DNA from 3 places in the Streptomyces sp. NPDC007896 genome. Region 1 is predicted to be linked to each of the others. Evidence: riboswitches for the same ligand, from Rfam matches in the RefSeq annotation. Region 1 holds a riboswitch; each other region holds the start of a gene.
What was found. Region 1 has a riboswitch for cobalamin ahead of ACFZDJ_RS19010 (CbtB-domain containing protein). Riboswitches for the same ligand answer to the same signal wherever they lie in the genome.

Region 1 (4,481 bases):
GTCAACTTCTTCACCCCGGTCAGCCCGGACGCCGTCAGGAAGTTCCCTTCCTGACGGCGCGGGGGCGGAGCTGTCGGGCTGAGTTGTCAGGGCTGGGCTACGCCACGAAGGTGACCCCTCGTGCCGTGGTCATGAGCGGCGTGCGCGGCGGGACGCGTACACCGCCCCGGCGCCGAGGGCGACCACCAGGGCCGCGCCGCCCGCGATGGTGCCGACCGGCGCGCTCGCACCCGTCTCCGCCAGCGGCGGCCCGCTGTCGCTGGGCGACGGCTTGGGGGTGGCGGGCGGCGTCGACTCCAGCGGGGGCACGTCCGGCGTCGTGGGAGGCGTGGTGGAGGGCTTGGGGCTGGTCGGAGGCGGGGTCGTCTCCTCGGCGGGAGGCTGTCCGCCCGCGGGAGTCGTGGGCGTGACCGGGGTGGCGGGAGTGGTCGGGTTCGACTCCGACGGCGTCGGGGTGGGCGAGTCCGACGGGCCGGGGGTGCACGGCTGTTCGCCTCCGTTCCACGCCGCTATGAGGTGGTAGGGGGTGACGACGTTGTCGGGCTCGTAGGGCACGGGGCCGTGTCCCTCCCCCGTCTTGCCGTCGTAGGTGATGTCATCGCCGTACAGGTCGATCTGGCCGTAGCAGTCCGGCGTCTTCACGCTCAGCTTCTGCCAGGTCCGCTTCGCGTCGTCCGTACCGGCGACGTCGTCGGCGGTGAGGTAGACCGTCGCCTTGTCGACCAGGCTCTGGTGCCCGGAGACGTACCAGTTCGGCCCCTCGGTGGTGTATTCGGCGAGGGACACCGGGTACTTGCAGCCCTCCCCGACGGTCTGGCCCGGGGCCAGCCGGACCTGGACGCTGCCGGGAACGGTGTCCCAGAGATGGAACCCGCCCTGCGAGGTCCAGTCGGCACCCACGACGTTTCCGTCCGCGCCGACGATGCGGTACTGGACCGTGGCGGACTCGCACGCCCCGGCGGTCGTGGCACTGGCCACCCCTGCGCCGAGCACGGGCACGGCGGCGGCGGCGAATGCGGTTGCGGCGAGCACAGCCAGAGTTCTGGAGTGTTGCGAACGCGACAAGATGAGCCTCTGTGAATTCGAATGTGTGGGAGGTGATTGCGCGCGAGTGACCGACGCGGACGGCAGAACTGGATGACCCGATGCAAGAACCGGCGCACGGACCAACGGAAGAACCGACGGAAGAACCGACGGAAGAACCGACGGAAGGCATGCCGCCCAAGCCACTCGTGTCGCTTCGCTCACTTCAGACGCGGCGAAGCGAGCTGGATTCTTCCAACTTTTGACAACTCCCGTCAATCCTTCACCGGTTGCGCACTTCCTCCACGGAACACTCCCGGGCTGTAAGGGACTTACGAGACGGGGTCCCGCACGGCCGCGACGGTTCAGGAAGCCAGGTCCCGGTGACGACGCAGCAGTTCAGCTATCAGCCGGCGTCGATGCCCGGAAAACGCGAGAGGGCCCCCGGATGGTTCCGTGGGCCCTCACTCGGGTGTCGGGTCATGTCAGCTGGGAACGGCGACCCGTCGGCTCGCGGCGGCCGTCACCGGCTTGGGATTCAGCAACCGCTCGGCCAACTCGCCGAAGACCAGGCCGAATCCGCCCCACAAAACGGTCTGGATGGCCAGCGCGGAGAGACGGAACCGCCACAGCAGAGTGGCGGGGAAGTCCTTCGGCACCTCGTTGATGACCGGCAGGAACGCGTACGCCAGACCGATCACGACGGCGAAGGCGGCCACCGCGGCGACGGTGGCGTACCAGGTGCCGATCCTGGGTGCCAGCCGCTTGCCCAGGATGGTGGCGGCGATCGCGAGGAGCACGCTGAGCACCATCATCAGGAAGTACAGGGTGGTCCGCTTGCCGATGGTGTCGGGGTTGCCGACCGACGGCGGGTTGGCGGGGTACTTCAGGAACGGCACGACGTACACGGCCAGCAGCGCGCAGCCGGACAGCAGCAGTGCGGTCGCCCGCGGGCTGAAGCGGCCGACACGGCCGAGCGCGAAGGAGAAGGCGAGCGCGGCGATGCCGCCGAAGGCGACGCCGTAGACCAGAACGCCGGTGGCGAGACCGGCGGTGGACTGCAGGGAACGGGAGACGATCTCCATCTCGTGCTCGTGGGAGTGGGCTTCCTCGAAGCTGATCGCGCTGTCGACGTTCGGCTCACCGAGGAAGTAGGCGGCAACCAGGGCGAGCAGGCCGGCACCGAGGCCGGCGAGCATGCCCCGCACGAGGAGATTTCTTACCGTTGCGGAGTTCATGGGAGTGCTGGGGTTCCCCTCGGTCAGTGGCAGGGGAAGCCGAGAAGGTGGCGGGCGTCGTGCACCCACTCGTGGACGTCCGAGCCGGAGACGACGGAGGTGGCGCCCTGTTCGGCACCGACGAAGTACAGCAGGACGAGCATCAGGATGCCGAAGAAGACCGCCCACGGAGCAATCGCCTTGAGCGGCAGCTTGGCGGGAACGACGGGGGTGGTGGTTGTCGGCTGGGCGACGGTCTGCGCCATGGCAGGACCTCCTCGGGAGTTCGCGTCCCATCTCGGTGGTGCACTGGACGACGGCTACGGGTCTGACTCACGACAGGTCCCAGCGGGCTGGAGTCTCTCGTTCACAGTGGCGCGACCGTGCCGGCTTCCCACCGGCTTCCGTCTTGCCGTCATCGATATCGCACCGACCGTACCGCGTGTCGGGTGCGGGGCCAAGACCGCGCCACCTGGCGTGATCTTCCTCTCGCACCAGGTGGCCGCTCCCGAGTGAACAGCGGGTCAGCGGTGGCGGAACCCAGTTGAGTTCGGGCCCGGCCCCGCTCTCAGACCGAGGGGGACCGGTCCGCGTCCTGGGACTCGGGCGTGCCCGTCGTACGACCGAGCTTCTGTGCCTCCTCCAGCGTGCGAGCCCCGCGGAGGGGGGGAGAACGTGAGCCAGAAGGAGACGACGAGGTAGGAGACCCCAACGGCCCACAGGGCCGTGCCGGGTGACAGGGCGTCGGCCAGGGCACCGCCGACGACGGCTCCCAGGGGCAGCGTGCCCAGGGCGACGAGGCGGTAGCTCGCGGTCACCGCGCCGATCTGGTGCTCCGGCGGAATGGCCTGCCGCAGGCTGACGGCGAACACGTTGAACAGCGCGACACCGAAGCCGTTCACCATCATGGCGACCGACGCGAGCACGGCGACGTACCCGCCTACCCGGCTGACGGCGGGTACGAGCAGCAGACCCACCGCGGCCAGCACCGCACCCAGGGCCAGCACACCGCCGACGGCCCACCGTTGGGTGAGCCGGGTGGCGCAGAGCGAACCGATCAGGGCCCCCACACTGCCGATGCCGGTGATCACGCCCACCGTGGTGCCGCTCATGTCGAGATCACGGACGGCGAACACCAGGAAGACGGTCAGAAAGGCCTTCTCGTGCAGATTCGACAGGCCGGCCTGAACGCACAGGTCCCGGATCGGGCGCAGGGACCAGGTGTAGCGGAGCCCGGAGCCGATCGCCTTCAGCGCCGGCTCACGAGGCTGTTCGGGGGCCTTGACGCCCCGCAGCAGCAGACCGCTCACGGCGGCACCGGCGGAGCACGCGGCGGCCACCGTCAGGGTCGGCGACACCCCCAACTGGCCGACCAGGAAGCCGGCCGCGGCGGGACCGGCGAGGGTGCTGACCGAATACGTCGCCTGGTGCAGGCCGTTGGCCGCGGCGATGGAGTTCAGCGGCAGGAGCCTGGGCAGCGTGGACTGGTAGGCGACTTCGTAGAAGACGGTGGCGACACCGATCACGGCGGCGGCGGTGAGAAGTTGGCCGAAGTTCAGCCCGTCGGCCGCCTGGAACGCGGCTAGCACCGCCAACGCCGCGCCCTGGGCGGCACTCGCGGTGACGAGGGTGCGGCGCGGCGGATACCGGTCGACCATGACGCCCGCGACCAGCGAGAGCACCACGACGGGGACGAACTGCACCGCCGACACGAGTCCCACCCCCGTGCCGTCGGCATGGAGGTGGGTGACCGCGATCAAGGGTAGGAGAAAACTGGTCAGCTGTCCGCCGAAATGCGCCGAGGTTTCTCCCAGCCAGATGTTGCGGAAGTCTTTGTTGTCCGCGATCAGGATTCGGATACGGGAAGTCGTAGTACGGCGTCCCGGCGAGGAGTTGGCCGTCGGCCTCGACCGTGAGGTATCCCGGGGTGGCGAACTCGGGCCGCTCCTGACCGCGCAGCCAGGCGTGGCTCTGGTAGAAGCAACTGCCCGGCGCGAGCGCGTCCCAGGCCTCCCGGTCGATGTCGTCGATCGTCTCCAAGTGCCTCACCTCAGGCATGTGCCTTCCTCCCGTTGCTCACAGCAGCCAGTCGTCGGTGTTCAACCCACCCACCACGTACTGGCCGTACTCGGCGCCGAACGCCTCCGCCTCGGCCCGGTTGCGTTCGCGGACCTTCGCCCCGTCCGCCGCCAACGGCCGGTCCACTCCGACGAACACGCTGTACAGGGGATGAGGCTGGGC
Region 2 (4,481 bases), on a different contig from region 1:
CAGCCGTGCTGTGTGGCGAGGTAGCCGGTGAGCTGTTCGGCGAAGTACTGGACCATGTCGTTGCGTTCGGCCTCGCCGTGCACGAGGACGTCGAGGCCGGTCTTCTCCTGGAAGGAGATCACTTCGCCGATCTCGACCCTGATGCGCTCCTCGTACCCGGCGCTGTCGATCCGTCCCGCGCGCACGTTGGCCCGCGCGGTGCGCAGTTCGGTGGTCTGGGGGAAGGAGCCGATGGTGGTGGTCGGCAGCAGGGGCAGACGCAGGTGGGCGCGCTGGGCGGCGGCCCGTTCGGGGTAGGGCTGGGCGCGGCGGGCGTCGGTGTCCGTGACGGCGGTGGTGCGGGCGCGTACCGCCGGGTCGTGGGTGAGCGCCGAGCCGGCGCGGGAGGCCAGGTCGGCCCGGTTGGCGGCGAGTTCGGCCGCGATGGTGTCGGTGCCGCCCCCGAGGCCCTTGGCGAGGGTGACGATCTCGGCGGTCTTCTGGCGGGCGAACGCGAGCCAGCGCAGGATCTGCGGCTCGATGGCGCGTTCGGCGGTGGCGTCGAGCGGGACGTGCAGCAGCGAGCAGGAGGCGGCCACGTCGACCCGGTCGGCGAGTCCGAGCAGGGTGCCGAGGGTGGTGAGGGACTTCTCCAGGTCGTCGACCCAGATGTTGCGCCCGTTGACGACACCGGCGACCAGGCGCTTGCCGGGCAGGCCGCCCACGGCGGCGAGCGCGTCCAGGTTGGCGGCAGCGGCCTCGGTGAAATCGAGCGCCAGACCCTCCACCGGAGCCTTGGCGAGCACGGGCAGCGCGTCACCGAGCCGGTCGAAGTACGAGGCGGCCAACAGCTTCGGTCGCTCGGCGAGCCCTCCCAGGTCGCGGTAGGCGCGTGCGGCGGCGTTCAGCTCGGCGGGCGTACGGTCCTGGACCAGGGCCGGTTCGTCGAGCTGCACCCACTCGGCGCCGGCCGTGCGCAGGTCGGCGAGGACTTCGGCGTACACGGGCAGCAGCCGGTCGAGGAGCGTCAGCGGGTCGAAGTCCGCGGCGACGCCCGGCGCGGGCTTGGCGAGCAGCAGGTAGGTGACGGGGCCGACGAGAACGGGGCGGGCGGTGAGGCCGAGGGCGAGGGCCTGGCCCAACTCGGCGACCTGCTTGGTGGAGTCGGCCGTGAAGACGGTGTCCGGACCCAACTCGGGCACCAGGTAGTGGTAGTTGGTGTCGAACCACTTCGTCATCTCCAGCGGTGCCGCGTCCTGGGTGCCGCGCGCCATCGCGAAGTAGCCGTCCAGCGCGTCGGCCTCGACGGCGGCGCGATGGCGTTCGGGGATCGCGCCGACCATGACGCTGGTGTCCAGGACGTGGTCGTAGTACGAGAAGTCGCCGGTGGGTACCTCGTGGATGCCGGTCTCGGCCAGCTGCCGCCAGTTGGTGCGGCGCAGTTCGGTGGCGGTGGCCCGGAGGGCATCGGCGTCGACGCGGCCCTTCCAGTAGCCCTCGATCGCCTTCTTCAGCTCCCGGTTCTGTCCCTGGCGGGGGTAGCCGTACACGGTGGCCCGTGCTGCCGCGGCTGCGGACTTCGCTGTCACGGAAATCTCCTTCGCGAGATATCTCCCTGGGATCCCGGGACGGGACGAGGGCGCGAAGGGGTGACGAACCGGACGGAAACGACCTCACGCGGCACAGCGCGGTCGTCCGCCCGATATGTACGCCGACCCGCCCACGAGGTCACCGGGATGTCCGCGCACGAGGGGTCGGGCGCGGGCAACGGGCAGGTCTTCGGACTCGCGGGCACGTCCTCCGTACGGAGGACACCTAATAGCCGTCGCTTCCCAGGTCCTGTTCACCGGACCCAGTGCGTATGACGGCGGTCGTTCCCACTCACCGCTGCGGGGCAGTCCCGGATTCCCACCGGGTTCCCTCTTGCGACGCATCCCGCCTGGCGGACGGGGCGAACCAGTTGCACAGACCAGCCTATGGGGCGCTCACCCGGCGCGGCGGATCAGGTCCGGCATTCGGACGGTGAGCTGGGACACGCGGTCAGGGCCCCTCGGCCCGGTCGCGCCAGGATGCTCACTCCTGGCCGTACACGTGGAAACCGCGGCCGGTCTTGCGGCCCAGCAGCCCTGCCTCCACCATCCGCTGGAGCAGCGGGGGCGGCGCGTAGAGGGGTTCCTTGAACTCGTCGTACAGGGACTCCGCGATCGAGGCGACGGTGTCAAGGCCGATCAGGTCGGCCGGCTTCAGCGGGCCCATGGGGTGGACGCAGCCCAGTTCCCTACCCGTGTCGAACTCGCCGCCGAACTCGGCGACCCGAACGAACTGCGCCGCCTCGCGGACGCGGACAACCCCACCGCAACCGTCGAGCTCATCCAACTCGCCGCAGAGCAAGGCGACCTCGAAGAACTGCGCCGCCTATCGGGCAGCGGCAATGTCACGGCCACCGACCAGCTGATCGAACTCGCCACGGAGCAGGACAACATGGACGAGCTGCGACGCCTCGCCGAGCAGGGCAACACGACCGCGGCCGAGCAACTCGCAGAGCCCGCCGCCGAGTGATCGCCTGTCTGCACTCCTCAACAGGTCGATGGCAGAGCGGCGCGGGCGCCTGCCCCGGTGTTCCGGGGCAGGCGCCCGTCGGTGGTGCGGCCGGGCGAGGGGAGCGCGGCGTGCCCACCAAGGCGTCGGCGGCTGCCGGCGCCGGTGTCAGACCCCCTGTGTCAGCACCTTCTCCAAGGCGCCCAGGGCGGACTGGAGTTCCTCGCCGGTGATGGTCAGCGGCGGGGCCAGTCGGATCGTCGATCCGTGGGTGTCCTTGACCAGAACTCCCTCGCGCATCAGGCCCTCGCTGATCTCGCGCCCGGTGCCGATGGCCGGGTCGATGTCGACGCCCGCCCACAGCCCCCGAGAGCGGAAGCCCTCCACGCCCCGGCCCACGAGCGCCGTCAGACCGCCCCGCAGGACCACGCCCAACTCGGCCGCCCTGCTCTGGTATTCGCCGGTCTCCAGGAGTCCGACGACCGCGGAGCCGACCGCCGCGGCCAGCGGATTGCCGCCGAAGGTCGAGCCGTGCTCACCGGGCCGCAGCACCCCGAGCACGTCCCGGCGGCCGACCACCGCCGACACCGGCACGATGCCGCCGCCGAGCGCCTTGCCCAGGAGGAGCAGGTCGGGGACGACCTCCTCGTGTTCCACGGCGAGCGTGGTGCCCGTGCGGCCCAGGCCCGACTGGATCTCGTCCGCGATGAACAGACAGCCGGCGCGCCGGGTCAGCTCGCGGACACCGGTCAGGTAACCGTCGTCCGGGATGACGACGCCTGCCTCGCCCTGGATGGGCTCGATCAGCACGGCCGCGGTCGTCTCGTCGACGGCCGCTTCCAGCGCGGCGAGGTCGTTGTACGGGACGACACGGAAGCCAGGGGTGAAGGGGCCGAATCCGGCGCGGGCCGTCTCGTCCGTCGAGAAGCTCACGATCGTCGTCGTACGGCCGTGGAAGTTGTCCGCGGCCACCACGATCGTCGCCCGGTCCGGTGCGACGCCCTTCACCTCGTACGCCCACTTGCGGGCCACCTTGATGGCGCTCTCCACCGCCTCCGCGCCCGTGTTCATGGGCAGGACCATGTCCTGGCCGGTCAACTCGGCCAGCGACTCGGCGAACTGGGCCAGCCGGTCGTTGTGGAAGGCGCGCGAGGTGAGCGTCAGCCGGTCCAGCTGACGGTGGGCCGCGTCGATCAGCACCGGGTTGCGGTGGCCGAAGTTGAGGGCCGAGTAGCCCGCCAGCATGTCGAGGTAGCGGCGCCCCTCGACGTCCTCGACCCAGGTGCCCTCGGCGTGGGCGACGACCACGGGAAGCGGGTGGTAGTTGTGCGCGAGGACGGGCTCCTCGGCGCGGATCAGGTCGGCGGAGGAGCGCGGACCGGCGGCGGAGGACGCGAGCGTACGGGCGGGAGCGGTCATGAGCGGATCTCCTGGGTGCAGCACTTGATGCCACCGCCGGCCTTGTGGAACTCGGAGAGGTCGACGGGGACGGGGACGTAGCCGTGGCGGGCGAGCCGGTCGGCGAGGGCCTCGGCGCGCGGCGCGATGAACACGTGGCGGCCGTCGGAGACGGAGTTCAGGCCGAAGGTGAACGCGTCCTCACGGGTCGCGAGCACCGCGTCCGGGAAGAGCCGGGTCAAGACCTCGCGACTGCCGGGCGAGAACGCCTCCGGGTAGTACGCGATGTTCGCCTCGGGCCCGTCGTCCAGGACGAAGAGTGCCGTGTCCAGATGGTAGAAGCGCGGGTCCACCAGTTGGAGGCTGACCACCGGGACGCCGAAGAACTCCTGCACCTCGCGGTGCGCCTCGGGGGTCGTCCGGAATCCGGTGCCGGCCAGTACGTACCGGCCCACCGGGACGAGGTCGCCCTCGCCCTCGCAGACGGATTCGGGACGGTAGACATCGAAACCGGCCGCCTTGAACCAGGTCTCGTACGCGGTGGACTCGGGGCGGCGCTGCGGCGC
Region 3 (4,481 bases), on a different contig from region 1:
CGACGGGCTTTCAACGATCTTCCAATAGCCTCTGGAGGATTTGTCACGCACGTCGCCATTCCGGGGGGAAACATGGCTCGTGACCACAAACCACTCCTTCGTCGTGCCCGCGTCCTCGCGGCGGCGGCCGCCGTGGCGGCGCTCACCGCCGCGGGGACCGTCCTCGCCGGGGCCCAAGTCGCCGCGGCGGCCAAACCCAAGGGCCACGACGTCTCCTCGCACCAGAAGAACGTCGACTGGCAGAGCGCGAAGGCGAAGGGCGCCCGGTTCGTCTATGTGAAGGCGACCGAGTCCCACACGTACCGCAATCCGTACTTCGCCCGGCAGTACGACGGGGCGCGCGACGCGGGGATCCTGCGCGGCGCCTACCACTTCGCGGTGCCGGACAAGTCGTCCGGCGCCACCCAGGCCGCGTACTTCGTTCGCAACGGCGGTGCCTGGCGCGCGGACGGCTGGACACTGCCGCCCGCACTCGACATGGAGTACAACCCGTACGACAAGAAGCACAAGTGCTACGGCCTGAGCAAGGCCAGGATCGTGAGCTGGATCCAGGCGTTCAGCGACGAACTCGAACGGGAGACCGGCCGCCGTCCGGTCATCTACACGACCACCCACTGGTGGAACACCTGCACCGGCGGCAGCGGCGCCTTCGCCGAGAACCACGCCCTGTGGCTCGCCCGCTACGACTCCGCGGACACGGGCGCGTTGCCGGCCGGCTGGTCGACGTGGACGTTCTGGCAGTACGACAACAGCGGCACGCTCCCGGGTGACCAGAATCTCTTCAACGGATCCATGACCCGGCTCAAGCAGTTCGCCACCGGCTAGAAGCCCTCGAACACCCCCCGCCGGAACCCGAAATTCCGCCTCCGTTCGAACATCTGGTAAGTCATCGGGCCGCCACTCCCGCACACTGGTCATCACAAGCGGAGGGGCGGTCCACCGTTTGAGACACCCCAGCGCCCGCCCCAGTTCATCTTCCGTTCACTCAGGTTGCCTACGGTCCACCTGCCACTGACGCCAAACAGAAGCCTGGGTAAATGGAACACATCACGCTCCTCCTCGGAATCGTGATCGTCACCGCTCTCGTGTTCGATTTCACGAACGGTTTCCACGACACTGCCAACGCGATGGCGACCACCATCTCGACCGGCGCTCTGAAGCCCAAGACGGCGGTGGCCATGTCCGCCGTGCTGAACCTGGTCGGCGCGTTCCTCTCCGTGGAGGTCGCCAAGACGATCTCCGGCGGGATCATCAACGAAGAGGGCATACGCGTCCAAGTGATCTTCGCGGCGCTCGTCGGCGCCATCCTCTGGAATCTGCTGACCTGGCTTCTGGGTCTGCCCTCCAGTTCCTCCCACGCACTGTTCGGCGGCCTGATCGGCGCCGCGGTCATGTCGGCCGGCTGGTCGTCGGTGAACGGCTCGACCGTCGTCACCAAGGTGCTGATCCCCGCGGTCGCCGCGCCCATCGTGGCCGGACTCGCCGCGATGCTGGCCACCCGGCTGACGTACCGGATCGGCAACCGCGCCGACGAGAAGGCGACCGCCAAGGGCTACCGCGCCGGCCAGATCGCCTCCGCCGGCCTGGTCTCCCTGGCGCACGGCACGAACGACGCCCAGAAGACGATGGGCATCATCACCCTCGCGCTGGTCACCGGCGGCGTCATCGCCCCGGGCTCGAACCCCCCGCTGTGGGTCATCGTCTCGGCCGGTACGGCCATCGCGCTCGGCACCTACCTGGGCGGCTGGCGCATCATCCGCACCATGGGCAAGGGCCTCACGGACCTCGCGCCGCCGCAGGGCTTCGCCGCCCAGACCAGCGCCGCGACGGCCATCCTGGCCTCCTCGCACATCGGCTTCTCCCTCTCCACCACCCAGGTCTGCTCCGGCGCCGTGATGGGCTCGGGCATCGGCCGCAAGGGCGGCGTGGTCCGCTGGTCGACCGCGACCCGGATGTTCGTCGCCTGGGGCCTGACCCTGCCGGCCGCCGGTCTGGCCGGCGCCTCCGCCGAGTTCCTGACCAAGCAGGGCACCTGGGGCATCGTCCTCACCGGCGCGCTGCTCGTCGCCGGCGCCGGCACCATCTGGAAGCTCTCCCGCCGCCAGCCGGTCACCGTCGACAACGTCAACGACGTCGACGCCGAGCCCGCGGGCGTCGTCACCGCCGCGATCGCCGCCGTCACCCCGCCGCCCGCGGGCCCCGTCACCGGCGACCTGTCCGGCGACCTGAAGACCACCATCCCGTCCCCGGACGCGGAGCCCACCCGCCCGGCCACGGTGTAAGGACAGAACAGCATGCACATCGACTGGGCAGCCCTCGGCTCCGTCTTCGGAGTCAGCCTCGTGACCACCGTCGGCCTTGTCGGCCTCTTCACCCTCGGCATCGTCGGCCTCTCCAAGCGCGAGTCCGCGTCCGCCCAGGGCGGCTCCGCGACCCTCGCGGTCACCGGCGCGTACGTCTGCTTCGCGGCGTGCGCCGCGGCGGTGGCGTACGGCATCTTCCTGATCGTCGGCAAGTAGCGCAAAACGGGCACCACTTCGCGTGGGGTGCGGGACGGATCACCGTCCCGCACCCCACCTGTATGTGGGCCTTCGCACACTCTCCCCGCGCAGGTCAACAGCAAGTTGACGGGTCTTCCAACCCGTGGTGGACTGCCGGAGCCAAGTACGGCGACAGAAGAGGAAGCCGGTGTGAATCCGGCGCGGTCCCGCCACTGTGACCGGGGAAGGAACTCCCCGGGAGCCAGGAACTCTCCCCGCCGGTCTCGTCGAACCAGGGCGTGGACACCCTGAGTGAGGACATAACGCCATGCGCGGCTGCCCAAGTGCCCTGCGAGCGACGGTTCCACCCGACCTGACGGTCGGCTGACCCCGTGCGTGCCGATCGCGTCTTCGCGTACGGCGCCGCCGCCGGACTCCTCGGTGACCTGCTGCTCGGCGATCCCCGCCGGGGGCATCCGGTCGCCGCGTTCGGGCGGAGCGCGGGCGCCGTGGAGCGGGTGCTGTGGCGGGACCACCGCGGGTGGGGCGCGCTGCAGACCGCCGTGTGTGTGGGCGGTGCCGCCGGACTCGCCGCCGTCGCTTCCCGTGCCGCACGCCCCTCACGTGCCGCGTCCCTCGCGCTGACGGCCGCCGCCACCTGGGCCGTCGTCGGGGGCACCACGCTCGGGCGGGAGGCCCGGGCGATCGGTGACGCCCTCGCGGACGGGGAGATCGAGACGGCCCGGGAGCGGCTGCCGCATCTGTGCGGGCGCGATCCCCAGGCCCTCGGCGCCGACGGCATCGCGCGCGCCGTCGTCGAGTCCGTCGCCGAGAACACCTCCGACGCCGTGGTGGGCGCCCTGGTGTGGGGGGCCGTGGGCGGAGTCCCGGGGCTCGTGGGCTTTCGGGCCGTCAACACCCTTGACGCGATGGTCGGTCACAGGTCGCCCAGGTACCGGCGGTACGGGTGGGCCTCGGCTCGGCTCGACGACGTCGCCGGGTGGCCGGGGGCTCGTCTCACCGCCGTGCTCGCAGCCCTCGCGGGTGACAGTCCCCGAGGGGCCCTGCGAGCCTGGCGCGCCGACGCCGTCAAGCATCCGAGCCCCAACGCCGGGCCCGTGGAGGCCTCGTTCGCGGGGGCGCTCGGGGTGCGTCTGGGCGGCACCCTCTCCTACGGCGGCCGCGTCGAGCACCGGCCCGAACTCAACGGCGCCGGGCGCGCCGTGCAGGTCGACGACATCGAACGGGCCGTACGGCTGTCACGGCGTGTCGGCTGGCTCGCCCTCGGCGTGAGTGCCGGCGGGCGGCTGCTCGTACAGAGGCTTCTCAGGAAGGGGCGTACGTCATGAGCGGCGGGCTGCTCGTCGCCGGAACCACCTCCGACGCGGGCAAGAGCGTCGTGACCGCCGGGATCTGCCGGTGGCTGGTGCGCCACGGCGTCAAGGTCGCGCCCTTCAAGGCGCAGAACATGTCCCTGAACTCGTTCGTGACGCGCGAGGGCGCCGAGATCGGGCGCGCCCAGGCCATGCAGGCGCAGGCCGCCCGGGTGGAGCCGACCGCGCTCATGAACCCCGTGCTGCTCAAGCCGGGCAGCGACCGGAGCAGTCAGGTCGTCCTCATGGGCAGGCCCGTGGGCGAGATGACCGCCCGTGGCTACCACGGCGGGCGGCAGGAAGCCCTCCTCACCACCGTGCTGGACTGCCTCGCCGAGTTGCGGGGCACGTATGACGCGGTGATCTGTGAGGGAGCCGGCAGTCCTGCCGAGATCAATCTGCGGCGGACCGACATCGTGAACATGGGGATCGCCCGCAATGCGCGGCTGCCCGTGCTCGTCGTCGGCGACATCGACCGAGGGGGTGTGTTCGCCTCGTTCTTCGGGACGGTCGCGCTGCTGTCGCGCGAGGACCAGGAGTTCGTCGCCGGGTTCCTCGTCAACAAGTTCAGAGGGGACGTCTCCCTGCTGGAGCCGGGGCTCGACATGCTCCACGGCCTCACCGGGCG

Region 2: it holds a riboswitch for cobalamin, as region 1 does, so the genes downstream of both, metE (5-methyltetrahydropteroyltriglutamate--homocysteine S-methyltransferase) here and ACFZDJ_RS19010 (CbtB-domain containing protein) in region 1, are expected to answer to the same signal.
Region 3: it holds a riboswitch for cobalamin, as region 1 does, so the genes downstream of both, ACFZDJ_RS00375 (cobalamin biosynthesis protein) here and ACFZDJ_RS19010 (CbtB-domain containing protein) in region 1, are expected to answer to the same signal.

What each region holds. Positions count from the first base shown of each region.
Region 1 covers NZ_JBIBKX010000005.1:342,182-346,662, forward strand. Annotated here, with positions in the region: gene ACFZDJ_RS18995 (VOC family protein) at 1-54, shown strand, start outside; gene ACFZDJ_RS19000 (hypothetical protein) at 130-1,032, opposite strand; gene ACFZDJ_RS19005 (CbtA family protein) at 1,509-2,261, opposite strand; gene ACFZDJ_RS19010 (CbtB-domain containing protein) at 2,285-2,506, opposite strand; cobalamin riboswitch at 2,541-2,689, opposite strand; gene ACFZDJ_RS19015 (MFS transporter) at 2,765-4,099, opposite strand; gene ACFZDJ_RS19020 (GNAT family N-acetyltransferase) at 4,317-4,481, opposite strand, start outside.
Region 2 covers NZ_JBIBKX010000003.1:335,711-340,191, forward strand. Annotated here, with positions in the region: gene metE (5-methyltetrahydropteroyltriglutamate--homocysteine S-methyltransferase) at 1-1,568, opposite strand, end outside; cobalamin riboswitch at 1,732-1,955, opposite strand; partial or broken gene ACFZDJ_RS12770 (3-hydroxyacyl-CoA dehydrogenase family protein) at 2,053-2,298, opposite strand; gene ACFZDJ_RS12775 (hypothetical protein) at 2,239-2,538, shown strand; gene rocD (ornithine--oxo-acid transaminase) at 2,686-3,936, opposite strand; gene ddaH (dimethylargininase) at 3,933-4,481, opposite strand, start outside.
Region 3 covers NZ_JBIBKX010000001.1:70,090-74,570, forward strand. Annotated here, with positions in the region: gene ACFZDJ_RS00360 (GH25 family lysozyme) at 73-825, shown strand; gene ACFZDJ_RS00365 (inorganic phosphate transporter) at 1,038-2,282, shown strand; gene ACFZDJ_RS00370 (hypothetical protein) at 2,295-2,519, shown strand; cobalamin riboswitch at 2,631-2,773, shown strand; gene ACFZDJ_RS00375 (cobalamin biosynthesis protein) at 2,873-3,829, shown strand; gene ACFZDJ_RS00380 (cobyric acid synthase) at 3,826-4,481, shown strand, end outside.